Cytobacillus sp. IB215665: one gene and its partner. The protein of the gene in region 2 binds, or shares a complex with, the protein of the main gene of each other region. Links are inferred from orthologs where the notes say so. Each region holds a gene or a part of one and is shown on either strand. Other genes may lie near its edges.

Region 1 (8,202 bases), on a different replicon or contig from region 2:
ACTTGCTTATGTCCAACACGTGTAGGTTCACCCGTCTTTGGATCTAATGGCATAACATTTGATACATGGATAGGTGCCTCTTGGCTGTTAATCCCGCCTTGGGGATTAGCTTGTGAAGGTTTAGAATGCTTCTTCACAATATTCACACCTTCCACAAGAACTCTACTTTTCTTTGGCAATGCAGCAAGGATAACTCCTTGTTTACCTTTATCCTTACCTGAAATCACAAGTACTTTATCACCTTTTTTTACATGCATCTTATCTGCACCTCCTTGATAAGGCATTTCAATTTTCAAATTAAAGAACTTCAGGAGCTAATGATACAATTTTCATGAAGTTGCTATCACGTAATTCACGAGCTACCGGGCCGAAAATACGAGTACCACGTGGACTTTTGTCGTCACGGATAATCACGCATGCATTTTCGTCAAAACGGATGTAAGAACCGTCTGGGCGTCGTGCTCCTTTTTTTGAACGTACAACAACAGCCCTAACTACTTCACCTTTTTTGACAACGCCTCCTGGTGTTGCTTGTTTCACTGTACAAACAATTACATCACCAATATTTGCGTATTTACGTCCAGAGCCACCTAGAACTTTTATCGTTAACACTTCACGAGCTCCAGAATTATCAGCAACTTTCAACCGAGATTCTTGTTGAATCATTCACGAAACCTCCCTTCGGATATAAAATTCATCCGACCTTGTATTATATAATTACCGCTTTTTCAACTACTTCTACTAAACGGAAACGTTTTGTTGCAGATAGTGGACGTGTTTCCATTACTTTAACTACGTCGCCAACTTTTGCAGTATTTTGCTCATCATGTGCTTTGAATTTCTTTGAATACTTAACACGTTTACCATATAGTGAATGAGTTTTGTATGTTTCAACTAATACAGTTATCGTTTTATCCATTTTGTCAGATACAACACGACCTGTATACACTTTACGTTGGTTGCGTTCACTCATTTAAGCAAACCTCCCCTCATTTATCGATTATTCACACCGATCTCTCTTTCACGTATCACAGTTTTCATACGAGCGATCGATTTACGTACTTCGCGAATACGAGCTGTATTTTCAAGTTGTCCAGTCGCTAGCTGGAAACGTAAATTGAATAACTCTTCTTTTAAAGACTTAACTTTTTGTTCAATTTCGGCAGTGGTAAGGTCACGAATTTCATTAGCTTTCATTTGATTCACCACCAATTTCTTCTCGTTTTACAAACTTACATTTTACTGGAAGTTTATGTGATGCAAGACGAAGTGCTTCACGTGCCACCTCTTCAGGTACACCTGAGATTTCAAACATAATCTTACCTGGTTTTACAACAGCAACCCAGCCCTCTGGAGCACCCTTACCGGAACCCATTCGAACTTCTAGAGGTTTAGCTGTATATGGCTTGGATGGGAATATTTTAATCCATACTTTACCGCCACGTTTCATATAACGTGTCATCGCAATACGAGCAGCCTCGATTTGGCGGTTAGTAATCCAAGACGCTTCTAGCGCTTGTAAGCCGAACTCACCGAAATTTACTTCAGTGCCGCCTTTTGCACGACCGCGCATTTTACCGCGGTGTTCGCGACGATACTTAACGCGTTTTGGCATTAACATGATTATTTTCCTCCTTCCTCTTTATTCTTCTTTGTAGGAAGGACTTCTCCACGATAAATCCATACTTTTACGCCTAATTTACCATACGTAGTATCTGCTTCAGCTGTACCATAATCTATGTCAGCACGGAGCGTATGAAGTGGAACTGTTCCCTCACTGTAATATTCAGCACGAGCGATATCTGCACCACCTAAACGACCAGATACCATTGTTTTAATCCCTTTTGCTCCAGCGCGTAAAGCACGTTGAATAGCTTGCTTTTGCACACGACGGAAGGATACACGGTTTTCTAATTGACGAGCAATATTATCTGCTACTAATTTAGCATCTAAGTCAGCTCTCTTAATTTCTACGATATTAATGTGGACACGTTTACCTGTCAACGCATTTAACGCTTTACGAAGTGCTTCTACTTCTGTACCACCTTTACCAATAACCATTCCTGGTTTTGCAGTGTGTACTGAAATATTCACACGATTAGCCGCACGTTCAATTTCCACTTTTGATACTGCAGAGTCACTTAATCTCTTAGTAATGTATTCACGAACCTTAAGGTCTTCATGCAACAAATCTGCATAGTCCTTATCAGCATACCACTTTGATTCCCAATCACGGATGACTCCGATACGCAAACCTACTGGATTTACTTTTTGACCCACTGATTATCCCTCCTTCTTTTCTGATACCACTACAGTAATGTGGCTCGTACGTTTATTAATTTGACTAGCACGTCCCATTGCACGCGGGCGGAAACGTTTCATAGTCGGGCCTTCGTTCACATACGCTTCTTCAACAACTAAATTATTAATATCCATCTCATAGTTGTGTTCTGCGTTTGCAACAGCTGATTTTAATACTTTTTCTACTATCGGAGAAGCCGCTTTGTTTGTTAAGCGTAAAACTGCTAATGCTTCACCAATTTGCTTTCCTCGAATTAAGTCCACTACTAAGCGAGCTTTACGAGGCGCAATTCGAACTGTTCTTGCAACAGCTTTTGCTTGCATTTAGGATGCCTCCTCTCTTAACGTCTTGTTTTCTTGTCATCACTAGCGTGACCTTTATACGTACGAGTTGGTGCAAACTCTCCAAGCTTGTGACCAACCATGTCTTCACTTATATATACAGGCACATGTTTTCGACCATCATAAACTGCAATTGTATGACCAATGAATTGAGGGAAAATCGTTGAACGACGAGACCATGTTTTAACCACACGCTTACCATCAGTTTCATTCAAGCTCTCAATTTTTTTCATTAAATGATCATCTACAAAAGGTCCTTTTTTTAAGCTGCGACCCATATGTGAACCTCCCTTCGCGATTGGCATACGGTTCCTGTGAACCGTAGCACAACCCCGTTATTTTTTACGACGACGCACGATAAATTTATCTGACTTCTTATTTTTCTTGCGCGTTTTATAACCGAGTGTTGGTTTACCCCAAGGTGTCATTGGTGACTTACGTCCGATAGGAGCTCTACCTTCACCACCACCATGTGGGTGATCAACTGGGTTCATTACAGATCCACGTACAGTTGGGCGTTTACCTAACCAACGAGAACGACCTGCTTTACCGATATTAATAAGTTCGTGTTGCTCATTACCAACTTGACCAATAGAAGCACGGCAAGCAGCTAATACCATACGCACTTCACCTGAAGTTAAACGTACTAAAACGTATTTTCCTTCTTTACCAAGAACTTGAGCAGATGTTCCAGCAGAACGTACTAATTGTCCACCTCTACCTGGTTTAAGTTCAATGTTATGAATAACTGTACCAACAGGAATATTAACTAAAGGTAATGCATTACCCACTTTAATATCCGCTTCTGGGCCAGACATGATTTCCATGCCCACTTCTAAATTTTTCGGAGCTAGAATATAACGTTTTTCACCATCAACATAGTTAATTAACGCAATATTAGCTGATCTATTTGGATCATACTCGATTGTAGCAACGCGTCCTGGTATACCATCTTTGTCGCGTTTAAAATCAATGATGCGGTATTGACGCTTATGACCGCCACCTTGATGACGTACTGTTAATCTACCTTGGTTGTTACGTCCACCCTTTTTATTTAAAGGAGCCAATAACGACTTCTCGGGAGTATCAGTAGTGATTTCTGCGAAATCTGATACCGACATACCACGACGACCGTTTGAGGTAGGTTTATACTTTTTAATCGCCATCTCTATTTCCCTCCTTCACTAGTAAACTTATACTTCAAAAAGTTCGATTTCTTTGCTATCAGCAGTTAACTTCACAATTGCTTTTCTGCGACGATTAGTATAACCGCTATGACGACCCATACGCTTGAACTTACCTTTGTAGTTCATGATGTTTACTTTTTCTACTTTCACATCAAAAATTGCCTCAACAGCATCCTTGACTTCAGTTTTATTAGCTTTCACATCAACGTCAAACGTATATTTTTTCTCTTCCATTAAATCTGTAGAACGTTCTGTAATAACGGGGCGCTTAATAATATCACGAGGTTCTTTCATTACGCAAGCACCTCCTCTACTTTTTCCACCGCATCTTTAGTGATCACAAGTTTATCGTGGTTTAATAAGTCCAGTACGTTCACACCTGTAGCAGATACAACTGTTACTCCAGGAATATTACGCGCTGAAAGAGTCACGAATTCATTTTGATCAGCAGTTACGATTAACGCTTTGCGATCTGCAGAAAGACTGTTTAAAATGTTTACCATTTCTTTTGTTTTAGGAGCTTCAAATGCTAGGCTCTCTAATACAACGATATCATTTTCAAGCACTTTTGTTGATAGTGCTGATTTAAGTGCTAAGCGACGTACCTTCTTAGGTAGCTTATAGCTGTAGCTTCTAGGTGTAGGTCCGAATACTATTCCACCACCACGCCATTGTGGAGAACGAATTGATCCTTGACGAGCACGTCCAGTACCTTTTTGACGCCAAGGTTTACGTCCACCGCCACGTACTTCAGAACGACCTTTTACTTTGTGAGTTCCTTGTCTTAAGGAAGCTCTTTGCATAATAACTGCATCGAATAATACACTCTTGTTAGGCTCAATACCAAATACAGATTCATTAAGCTCTACTTCACCTACTGTAGAACCATTTTGGCTATATAATGTTACTTTAGGCATTGGTATATTCCTCCTTTCTTACAAAAATTACTGTGCCTTAACCGCACTATTAATAGTTACAAGACCTTTTTTTGGTCCTGGGACATTACCTTTAATAAGTAAAATGTTACGTTCAGCATCAATTTTTACAACTTCTAAGTTTTGAACAGTTATACGTTCTCCACCCATACGTCCAGGTAAAAGCTTTCCTTTGAATACACGGTTTGGATCAACAGGTCCCATTGAACCAGGACGACGGTGATAGCGCGAACCGTGTGACATAGGGCCGCGTGATTGTCCGTGGCGCTTAATTGCACCTTGGAATCCTTTACCCTTTGAAATACCTGTAACATCTACTACATCGCCTTCAGAGAAGACGTCAACTTTGACTTCCTGACCAACTTCATATTCCTCAACGTTCAGCCCGCGGAATTCACGGATGAAGCGCTTAGGCGTAGTATCCGCTTTTGCAACATGTCCTTTAGCTGGTTTGTTAGCAAGCTTTTCACGCTTGTTATCAAAACCAAGTTGTATAGCTTCATAACCATCTGTTGCTTCAGTTTTCTTCTGAAGAACTACGTTAGGTGAAGCCTCAACTACAGTAACTGGTACAAGTACATCTCCAACGAACACTTGTGTCATACCAATCTTTCTACCTAAGATTCCTTTGGTCATTCGTCACACCTCCTGTTATCTAACTTATTATTTATTATAGTTTAATTTCAATATCTACACCTGACGGCAAGTCTAAACGCATTAGTGAATCTACTGTTTTTGGAGTAGGATTTACGATATCAATTAAGCGTTTATGTGTACGCATTTCAAATTGCTCACGAGAATCTTTATACTTATGAACAGCACGAAGAATCGTATAAACAGACTTTTCAGTTGGTAACGGAATCGGACCAGAGACATTTGCACCTGATCGCTTAGCTGTTGCTACGATTTTTTCTGCAGATTGATCAAGAATTCGGTGATCGTAAGCTTTTAATCGAATACGAATTTTTTCTTTTGCCATTATTTTCCCTCCTTTATCGCCTATTTTATTTAATAGACATTCTCCGTGGAAATTTCCCCACACTCGCCATGGCAAAGCGGCCGGGTGTGTCAGCAACCTTCCACATCATCGCAGTCAAAGACCAACATTCACTATTATATAAAAAAATTGCACCTAATGCAATAGCAAATTTTAATCTATCAATTTTTTTAACCCACGACTTAGTATACACGCCTTACAGTCTCTTTTCAATTACTCTAGCACAACATACTGTTAGCAGTTTTTGTTAATGTCCCTTTAGGTGACTTTTAGATCTTAATATTGTTTAACAAGGAACCATTCCATAAAAAAACAGGTCTACGTATAAACGCAAACCTGTTTCTTATCTATTATCACTCAGTGATAGTAGCTACTACTCCAGCACCTACAGTACGTCCACCCTCACGAATAGAGAATTTAGTACCTTCTTCAAGTGCGATAGGAGCGATAAGCTCAACTGTCATTTCAATGTTATCCCCAGGCATAACCATTTCTACGCCTTCTGGAAGATTAACGATACCAGTTACATCAGTTGTACGGAAGTAGAACTGAGGACGGTAGTTTGTGAAGAATGGAGTATGACGTCCACCTTCTTCTTTTGATAATACGTAAACTTCAGCTTTAAATTTTTGGTGTGGAGTAATTGAACCAGGCTTAGCTAAAACTTGCCCACGCTCAATGTCTTCACGTGATACACCACGAAGTAATGCACCAATGTTGTCTCCAGCTTCAGCATAATCAAGAAGCTTACGGAACATTTCTACACCAGTAACTGTAGTTTTGCTTGACTCTTCAGCTAAACCGATGATTTCGATTTCATCTCCAACATTTAATTTACCGCGGTCAACACGACCAGTAGCAACTGTACCACGACCAGTGATCGAGAATACATCCTCAACTGGCATCATGAAATCTTTTTCTGTGTCACGCTCTGGAGTTGGGATGTAGTCATCAACTGCAGCCATTAACTCAATAATTTTTTCTTCGTATGCAGCGTCTCCTTCAAGAGCTTTAAGAGCTGAACCTTGGATAACAGGAATGTCATCACCAGGGAAGTCATACTCAGATAATAAGTCACGCACTTCCATTTCTACTAATTCTAGTAACTCTTCGTCATCTACCATATCACATTTGTTTAAGAAAACAACGATGTAAGGTACACCAACCTGACGAGAAAGAAGGATGTGCTCACGAGTTTGTGGCATTGGACCATCAGAAGCTGAAACAACTAGGATAGCTCCATCCATTTGCGCCGCACCAGTGATCATATTTTTAACATAGTCAGCATGTCCTGGGCAATCTACGTGTGCATAGTGACGAGTGTCAGTTTCGTACTCAACGTGTGCAGTAGAAATTGTGATTCCACGCTCACGCTCTTCTGGCGCTGCATCAATTTGATCATATGCTTGTGCCTCTGCTCCACCTTTTTTAGCAAGAACAGTTGTAATAGCAGCAGTTAAAGTTGTTTTACCGTGGTCAACGTGACCAATTGTACCGATATTCGCATGTGTTTTGGAACGATCGAATTTTTCTTTACCCATTATAATTTATCCTCCTTAATATACATATCATAATTTATATAAGATAGTAGTTGCTATCTTGAACTACTTTCTTTCTTACATAAGTAGTTATACTTTAATAAATGGAATAAATCAATTATTCACCTTTATTTTTCTTAATAATTTCTTCTGAAATTGCTTTTGGTACTTCTTCGTAGTGATCAAAGTGCATTGAGAATGTACCACGACCTTGCGTATTAGAACGCAATGCAGTAGCATACCCAAACATTTCAGATAATGGAACCATCGCACGAACGACCTGTGCGTTACCGCGAGCTTCCATACCTTCAACGCGACCACGACGTGATGTAACGTCACCCATGATGTCTCCTAAGTACTCATCAGGCATTACAACTTCAACCTTCATAATAGGTTCAAGGATGACTGGGTTACATTTAGAGATCGCATTTTTCAATGCCATAGATGCTGCGATTTTAAAGGCCATCTCAGATGAGTCAACATCATGGTAAGAACCATCTACAAGAGCAGCTTTCACATCAACTAGTGGATACCCAGCAAGTACACCATTGCCCATTGCATCTTCTAATCCAGCTCCAACGGCTGGAATGTACTCACGTGGAACTACACCACCGACAATTTTATTTTCAAATTCAAAGCCTTTACCTTCTTCATTTGGCTCAAATTCGATCCAAACGTGACCGAATTGTCCACGTCCACCTGATTGACGCGCGAATTTCCCTTCAACTTTTGCAGCAGCACGGAAAGTTTCACGATATGCAACCTGTGGAGCACCTACATTTGCTTCTACCTTGAACTCACGGCGCATGCGATCAACGAGGATGTCTAAGTGTAATTCACCCATACCTTCGATAATTACTTGGCCTGTTTCTTGGTCAGTATGTGCTCTAAACGTTGGATCT
Region 2 (8,219 bases):
AAATGTCAATTTATTATGTATAGTAGGGTGGTCATGAAAAGAGTAAAAATTACGGCTTAGGTCCAGTAGGTTTTCCCAAGCAAGTACCAAGCGTTGCCACTTTGGCGGTTTCCCTTCAAACTTGTTTTAGCTATGTCACCATATGCTAGACTGGATTACCACTTAGTCCGTACTATAATCCTCTTTTCATGTCATTGGAACAGTCTAGGAGTTTTCCTCAACAAACCTTAACCAAATCCTTATCCTCTTTTGCAGAGATGATTTCATATGGACTGATGAGGCATATATCAATGGCCAACTGATGTATACCTTAAACCATAATCCCCTCAAACTCCACTCAAGGCAGGCTACGCTGCTTGTAATTTGACTTACAGTGACAGGTTCATTCCCCATCCCATAGATTTAATAAATCTACAAGTATGGGCCTCCGCGGAAGCTGGGTCAACGCCCACATGCCATTGTGGATCGCCCAGCAACCTTAACTCCCAGCACCAACCCAAGGCTGGGCGCCTCAAGCCGACACAAGGAACTTCATCGATATGCCCTTTGGCGGATTTTTAGGCCCGCCTTCAGGAACGGTGGTTTGACTAGAATACTGCACCACCCCTAGCTAAAATTAAATATACCATATAATTAAGTATTTCTCAATTGATCGTTATTTTAAGCTTAATTTTCCCTAGTTGCAATAAGATCACATATATATTCTAGAATATCATGATTGATATTCGCTTGCTGTAATTTAAACTTTGCATGAGTGATGTGGAAAGACAGTTTTTCTTTTGCACCACTCAAGGTTAATAAAGCTGGGTATGTCATCTTATCCAGTTCTTCATCACTACCTATAGGCTTCCCTATTTTGTCCTCAGAACCTTCAATATCTAATATGTCATCCCTTATTTGAAATGCCAATCCAATATGCATTGCGAATTCTTTCAGAACACTTAATTGCGCATCTGATGCTCCTGCAAGTATAGCTCCAGCAATCACACTGTAAGCAAGGAGCTTACCTGTTTTGTGCTTATGAATATATTCCAACGTCTCGATTGAAGGCGTTTTTCCTTCACTTTGTATGTCAGCAACTTGACCACCAACCATACCTTCTGGCCCTGCAGCTTGAGCGAGTTTTGATATAAGTAACAACTTGACTTCAGGTGATACCGATGGATGATTTATGTCAGCAATTAATTGGAAACTATATGTCAACAATGCATCTCCTGCTAAAATAGCCATAGCTTCGCCAAACACTTTATGATTAGTAGGATTTCCTCTACGCAAATCATCATCATCCATGCTTGGGAGATCATCATGAACTAGTGAGTATGTATGTATTAATTCTATTGCAACAGCCACATCAATTCCAAGATCTTCATCTTTATTAAAAGCACGCAATGTAGCAAGTAATAACAATGGTCTTAGTCTTTTTCCACCAGCTTGAAGAGAATAATTCATAGATTCCTTTAAAATGTCAGGTGAGGACAATGCTTGTATGCCAGTTAATAAATTTTTTTCAATTACTTTTTTTTGTTCCGACAAATATTCTGCTACTTCTACTTGCATGTATGTCACTCATCCTCTCGAATAGTGAAAGGTTCAAGCTCACCGTCTTCACGAAGTATTTGATCCATTTGTTTTTCTACATTTTGTAATTTCTCATGACAAAATGATGAGAGTTTCATACCTTCTTTAAAGAAATCAATTGCCTCCTCGAGAGGAACATCTCCTTCTTCAAGTTTCTCAACAATCTTTTCAAGCTGCTCCATCGCTTGCTCAAATGTTATCTCCTTATTCATCTATCATTCGCTCCTCTACACTGCAAACTTCACAAGCTAATTTACCATCTTTCATTTGTATTGTTAGGCTATCATTCACTTTTACTCTTTCAACACTTTTTACTATAAGATCATTATTATCATAAACTAGGCTAAATCCTCTATCCATTACTTTCAGTGGACTTAAAGCATCTAATTTAGAAACATTCGAGGTAAATAAGAGTTGATTTTGCTTTACAACATTTTGTATTTCTTTTTGGAGAGCTTTTGTTGTTATCGAATGTTGCTCGAATGCTTTATGAATTAATTCTTTAGGATGCTTTTGCATTAAACGTTTCAGCAAATTCTCGGTACTGTCTTGTTTCACGCTAACTAATCGGCTAACTGTACGTTTAAGCTGTTCTAGCATGCGATCAAGCTCTTGGTTTTTTTGGGCATAGAGTTGTTGGGGATACCGAAATGCATATGATTTTTTCATATGATTTAATTGATCTGCTTCATTAACTAGCCTTTGTTTCATTAACTTTATAAGACGGACTTTATTTTGTGATAACCGTTCAGCAACGTCCGATAGTTTAGGCACTGCCATTTCAGCTGCTCCGGTAGGAGTAGGTGCTCTTAAATCTGCAACCAAATCTGAGATTGTAAAATCTGTCTCATGACCTACAGCAGAGATGACCGGTATCGATGAAGCAAAGATTTCTCTTACAACGCTTTCCTCGTTAAACGCCCATAATTCTTCAATCGAGCCCCCGCCTCTACCAACGATTAATACATCTAAATATGCTAGTTGGTTCGCGTATTTTATTTTTTCAACTAGTGATTGTGGTGCATATTCACCTTGTACAAGCGCAGGTAATATTACTACATTTGCTATAGGATAACGCCTTTTAATAGTAGTTAATATATCTCTAACTGCTGCTCCAGTCGGGGATGTTATAACACCGATGTATCGTGGAAACTTAGGAATATTTTTTTTGTGTTTAGTTAAAAATAACCCTTCTTCATCAAGCCTTTTCTTTAGTTCTTCAAATGCAATATACAAGCTACCTATGCCGTCAGGTTCCATTTCTTTAACGTAGATCTGATATGATCCACTGGATTGATAAACCGATATTTCTCCCCTAAGTAATACCTTCATGCCATTTTCAGGTTTATATTTTAACGTACGATTTTGCTTAGCAAACATGACTGCTTGAATTTTTGCTCCCTCATCTTTTAAGGTGAAATACATATGTCCACGGCTATGCAAGGTGAAGTTTGAAATTTCACCTTTTACCCATATATCTTGTAAATGAGGGTCAACATCAAACTTACGCTTTACATATTTTGTCAACGCAGTTACTGTTACAAATTTTTTTTCACCCATATAACATAAACCCCTTGGAATATTGTTATGTTCTATTTATCGAATTACTTATTTTTGATAACACACCATTTATAAATTTCCCAGATTGCTCATCGCCAAAAAGCTTGCCTAATTCAATTGCCTCATCAATGCTTACGTTTGTTGGTATTTCATCTATATACATCATTTCAAACACCGCAATGCGTAAAATGGATCGGTCAACATTTGCTACCCGTTCTATCGTCCAATTCTCTAAATTCTTACGAATATGTTCATCTATTTCAGCTTGGTGCTTTGCTACACCTAAGACTATTTCTTCTAGGAAAGGATCACTATGTTGTTCACCAATTACATTGTCAATAGCTTCCTTTGATTCAATATCACTTATGTCAATTTGAAATAATGCTTGTAGTGCCTTTTTTCTAGCAGTACGACGTTTCATAACTTCCTTCTCCTTTATAAACTTTACTACAACACGTACCATTATTTTATGAAAGTTTTCAAATAGTAACTATATTGTCGATTTATCATAACATGATCATAACACAATTCAAACACCTTAGTACAATCACCCAAAGTAGAAGAGCATTGATCACCCCTGACAAGCGCTGAAGCCATATACAGGAGCTAGACACCAAGAAAAGAGCGGTGGCGATCAAAAAAAAGACAAGTGGAAGATTGTTTTTTAACCTTCTTGAGTTTTATGACCCCAACAGGTTGCCCTTGTACTAGCCGTGAAAAATACGAAAATTTGAAATTAAAGCCAATAACACTCTAACATATATTAAAAAACGCAAAAATAAGGATCAAACCACATTACTCCCAAAACCTTGTATAATATCTTCAGAATCACTCATTATACAAAGGTGGATAGCGGGTTTGACCCTTTTTTAGTCATTAGTTAATTTTCAAACGATAATAACACTAGCTTGTAGCTGTATTATAGTTCTTCTATTTCAGTCTCTTGTGCAGGGTTATCAAATTGAACTCCTACTACGTGAATGTTAACTTCATCAACATCTAAAGCAGTCATATTCAATAGTGTCTGACGAACGTTGTCTTGTACTTGATGAGCTATACTCGGGATCGAAACACCAAATTTCACCATACAGTACACGTCTATCGTAACACCCTCTTCAGTGAGCTCAACCTTAACACCTTTACCATGATTTTTTATACCTAGCCTCTCAACTACTCCAGAAGCAAAGTTTCCTCGCATTTGTGCAATACCCTCAATCTCAGATGCAGCTATGCCGGCTATAACCTCAATTACTTCAGGAGCAATTTCGATTTTCCCTAAACTATTATTCCCTTGGTTCATTTCTAATAAGTTGCTTTCCATTTTAATACACCTCCTATATTTTTATTTATTGCCCATTACATCATATAATTCAAGAAATTTAGTATTAAAATTTCCTTCTACAAATTTTTCATGTTCTAACAAATTCATATGAAAAGGTATAGTTGTATGAATTCCTTCGATTACAAATTCCTTTAATGCCCTTTTCATTCTATCAATTGCTTCATCTCTAGTTTTTCCATAGGTAATTAATTTTGCTATCATTGAATCATAATATGGTGGAATCATATACCCAGGATATGCTGCCGAGTCTACACGAACCCCGTAGCCTCCAGGCGGCAAGTACATATTAATTCTTCCAGGTGAAGGCATAAAGTTTTTCTCAGGGTTTTCTGCATTTATCCTACATTCAATTGCCCATCCAGTATACGTAATGTCTTCTTGGGTGTATGCAAGCTTTTCTCCAGAAGCTACACGAATTTGTTCTTTTATTAAATCAACTCCTGTTACCATCTCTGTAACTGGATGCTCAACTTGTATCCTCGTATTCATTTCCATGAAGTAGAACGCGTTTTCGTTATAGTCAAAAATAAACTCTACCGTTCCTGCTCCTGAATAGTTTACAGCTGCAGCCGCTTTAACTGCTGCATTTCCCATTCGTTCTCGAATTTCTTCATTTAGTGCAGGTGACGGTGTTTCCTCAACAAGCTTCTGAAGACGACGTTGAATCGAACAATCACGTTCACCTAAATGAATAACATTTCCAAAGTTATCAGCTAATACTTGAATCTCTACATGACGAAAATCTTGAACATATTTTTCAATATAAACTCCAGGATTCCCAAACGCAGTAGCTGCCTCTTGTTGAGTAATGTTGATGCCATTTATTAATTCTTGTTCGTCTGCTGCGACACGAATGCCTTTTCCTCCACCACCAGCTGTCGCTTTGATAATAACAGGATATCCAATGTCGTTAGCTAATAGTACTGCTTCATCTGTACTATTAATTATCCCTTGCGATCCAGGTACAATTGGAACATTAGCTGTCTTCATAGTCTCTCTAGCTACATCCTTAGTACCCATTTTCGTGATTGCTTCTGGACTTGGACCAACAAATGTAATATTACATTCCCTGCATAGATCTGCGAAATCTGCATTCTCAGCTAAAAACCCGTACCCAGGATGAATAGCATCACTACCTGTAAGTGTTGCTACACTAATAATATTTGTAAAATTTAAATAGCTATCTTTTGACGCGGTAGGTCCAATACAATAAGCCTCGTCTGCCATTTGTACATGTAATGCGTCACGGTCAGCCTCAGAAAATACTGCAACAGTTTCTATTCCCAATTCTGTACATGCTCGAATGATGCGTACAGCAATTTCACCCCTGTTTGCAATTAATAATTTTTTTATCATTCGTCATTCTCTCCTGTTCTACTCCATCCTCTTTGTTCTCTTATTGAAAACTTACTTACACAGGCTTCACAAGGAACAAGGGCTGACCATACTCTACAAGTTGGCCATCTTCTGCAAGAATGTCTACGATTTCCCCTTTTACTTCTGCTTCAATTTCATTAAATAACTTCATTGCCTCTACAATACAAACTACTGTGTTGTTTTGCACACTATCACCTACTGAAACGTATTTGTCACTGTCAGGTGATGGTGCAGCATAAAAAGTTCCAACCATTGGTGAAGTAATCTTATGTAAATTCGTCTGTTCTTCGATACCTTTTCTTTCTGCTTCCACGCGCACGTTACTGCTTTCAGCGGGAACTTCTGACACAGGACTTGAACTTAGTTCTGTTGTTGGTGCAACAGGTTGATGCTTTTGCACTTCCTCAACAGCAATGTTACTAAGGGTTTGTTTAGTAACGGTTCCTTGTTTTTTCATTTTAATTTTTGAACCTTCATTCTCATAAACAAATTCGTCAATATTTGATTGGTCAACTAGTTTAATTAATTCTCGAATCTCTTGAATTTTCAACATATGAGCACTCCTTATTTAACTTATACTTGTTTCTAGTATCTCATACCATCATCATACGATAGACACCTATTTCATTCAACAGTTTAACAACAATCGTATAAAAATTATTCTACACTATTTTCATTTGATCTACCTTTAAAGTACGTAAAAACCCAGCTGGCACTTAAGCCGGCTGGGTTAAAAAATATTTTTTCCCTTACATTTATATTACCTTTACAAAAACTATCAATCAGTTACCTATGTTGTTTTTTTATGGATTGTGCTTAACTAACACATCTTTCCTTTCTTGAAATTCCTCATTCACTTTCTTGATGATCGCATTAGCCTCGCTAGGAGATAAAGCTTCTGCCTGCACAGTTACTTCCACATTATTTCCATTCGTCTCAACAAGTGCAGCAACATAGCCCATCGACTCAATTAACACTTCTAATGTATCTTCTTTTGCACTTAATGTTTCAAGTTCCTCAAGTTTACTTGCTGCCTCGTTAATTTCATCAATCGTGGCAGTTTTTGAAGCTGCAATGTCTTGTAATTTCTCCATTTCTTTACTTCTTATATCTTGTAGTTGCATGCGTTTTGCTATAATCCAATCGTCAGAAGACAAAGTAAGAGAATCCTCTTCCAATCCTTCTACCATACCGCTCATGCTACCTTGTTCACTAATTTCTACTACAGTTCCAGATTGTTCTTCTTCAACCATCTCTTGATTAATAAAGGCTAAATCATTTCTCGTTCCACCATCACTAGTAATATAATATACAGATAATATTAGAACCAAAGCCACCATCGTTAACAACCATACAGTTTGTTTTTTTAAAAGCATCTACTCATTCCCCCTCAGATTTTTTCGGCAACACTTCTACTCTATGACTAGGTACATCTAACAATTTTATAACTGCATCCTTCACCCTTTGTTTAGCTTGCATATCTTTTAACTTCGCAACTACTAGAACCCCACGAACTTTAGGCTTTTTCGTTGTTAATACAATAGGTGTCTCCTTGTCTCCATCTCGTATAATTATGGCTTGTTCATCAACAGACCAATCTTCTACTTCTCTTTTTCCACCTTCTCTATCAGTCTCTTTCGTCGTTTGGGTCGATGTTGTAGTGCTTTTCTCTAGTACATTTATTTCAGTTGAGTCTAAGTTAACACTAACTGCTACATCTCCTACACCTTCTACCTGTTCTAATAGATCCTTTAATTGATTTTCATAGTTGGTCTCATAATCACTCATTGATTCATCTTTCGTATTTTTCGCACCAAAAGCAGGTGTATCCTTTTGCTCTTCAGTTAACAAAGATGGATTCGTATATGAAGCTTCTTCACTAGGAAACATCACATTATTTAATAGTATTAGAACGACACCCAATACTAACAATATAAGTACGTATATGTACTTAGATTTTGTTTTATCATTGCTACCATTATTTTTTGAAAGGAAGTTTTGTATCCATTGTATAAACCCTCTATTTTTCTCCACTTGGTACCTACTCCCCCCCTTCCATTTGTACATTTATGAGTTCTGAATCAATTTCCCATGCGTCTGATAAATGCTTAGAAATATCTTGTTCTGCTACTGACTTGTTATTTTTCTTCATTGGTTGGGAGGTATTTATACTAATTGATTTCACAACTGGAACTGTAACTCCATCTTCATGATATTTTGTCACCATCACTTCGACTCCGGTTACTGTGTCTTCAGTAAGAAAGATTTCTATATCTTGAATCATGTATCCATACGTTTCTATCAACTCCTCTTCCACATCTTCTTTCATTTGGACAGCCGTTTGTTCTAAAATATATGCACG

Evidence for each region.
Region 1: the proteins of nusB (region 2) and rpsJ are in contact, whole or in part, in a solved structure (PDB 3D3B), measured with the Escherichia coli proteins. The link is inferred for Cytobacillus sp. IB215665 from one-to-one orthologs.

What each region holds. Positions count from the first base shown.
Region 1 is NZ_JAXBME010000023.1:20,289-28,490, forward strand. What follows is about bases 4,091-7,015. They hold rpsJ (30S ribosomal protein S10), read right to left. Parts: upstream 5,745-7,015; coding sequence 5,436-5,744; downstream 4,091-5,435. Other genes in these bases: rplW (50S ribosomal protein L23), read right to left, coding at 4,091-4,124; rplD (50S ribosomal protein L4), read right to left, coding at 4,124-4,747; rplC (50S ribosomal protein L3), read right to left, coding at 4,775-5,401; SLH52_RS20600 (hypothetical protein), read right to left, coding at 5,770-5,955; tuf (elongation factor Tu), read right to left, coding at 6,116-7,015. Also shown: rplX (50S ribosomal protein L24), read right to left, coding at 1-257; rplN (50S ribosomal protein L14), read right to left, coding at 298-666; rpsQ (30S ribosomal protein S17), read right to left, coding at 710-973; rpmC (50S ribosomal protein L29), read right to left, coding at 994-1,197; rplP (50S ribosomal protein L16), read right to left, coding at 1,187-1,621; rpsC (30S ribosomal protein S3), read right to left, coding at 1,624-2,280; rplV (50S ribosomal protein L22), read right to left, coding at 2,284-2,625; rpsS (30S ribosomal protein S19), read right to left, coding at 2,643-2,921; rplB (50S ribosomal protein L2), read right to left, coding at 2,979-3,809; more of rplW, read right to left, coding at 3,837-4,090; more of tuf, read right to left, coding at 7,016-7,303; fusA (elongation factor G), read right to left, coding at 7,419-8,202. UniProt on the Escherichia coli protein: Involved in the binding of tRNA to the ribosomes. Part of the processive rRNA transcription and antitermination complex (rrnTAC). The complex forms an RNA-chaperone ring around the RNA exit tunnel of RNA polymerase (RNAP).
Region 2 is NZ_JAXBME010000002.1:374,260-382,478, reverse strand. Bases 1,862-4,803 are described here. They hold nusB (transcription antitermination factor NusB), read right to left. Parts: upstream 3,560-4,803; coding sequence 3,164-3,559; downstream 1,862-3,163. Other genes in these bases: accC (acetyl-CoA carboxylase biotin carboxylase subunit), read right to left, coding at 4,481-4,803; SLH52_RS03830 (Asp23/Gls24 family envelope stress response protein), read right to left, coding at 4,058-4,459; xseA (exodeoxyribonuclease VII large subunit), read right to left, coding at 1,862-3,138. In the rest of the region: SLH52_RS03850 (farnesyl diphosphate synthase), read right to left, coding at 667-1,557; SLH52_RS03845 (exodeoxyribonuclease VII small subunit), read right to left, coding at 1,563-1,790; more of xseA, read right to left, coding at 1,783-1,861; more of accC, read right to left, coding at 4,804-5,836; accB (acetyl-CoA carboxylase biotin carboxyl carrier protein), read right to left, coding at 5,892-6,410; SLH52_RS03815 (SpoIIIAH-like family protein), read right to left, coding at 6,661-7,233; spoIIIAG (stage III sporulation protein AG), read right to left, coding at 7,238-7,891; spoIIIAF (stage III sporulation protein AF), read right to left, coding at 7,899-8,219. UniProt on the Escherichia coli protein: Part of the processive rRNA transcription and antitermination complex (rrnTAC). The complex forms an RNA-chaperone ring around the RNA exit tunnel of RNA polymerase (RNAP).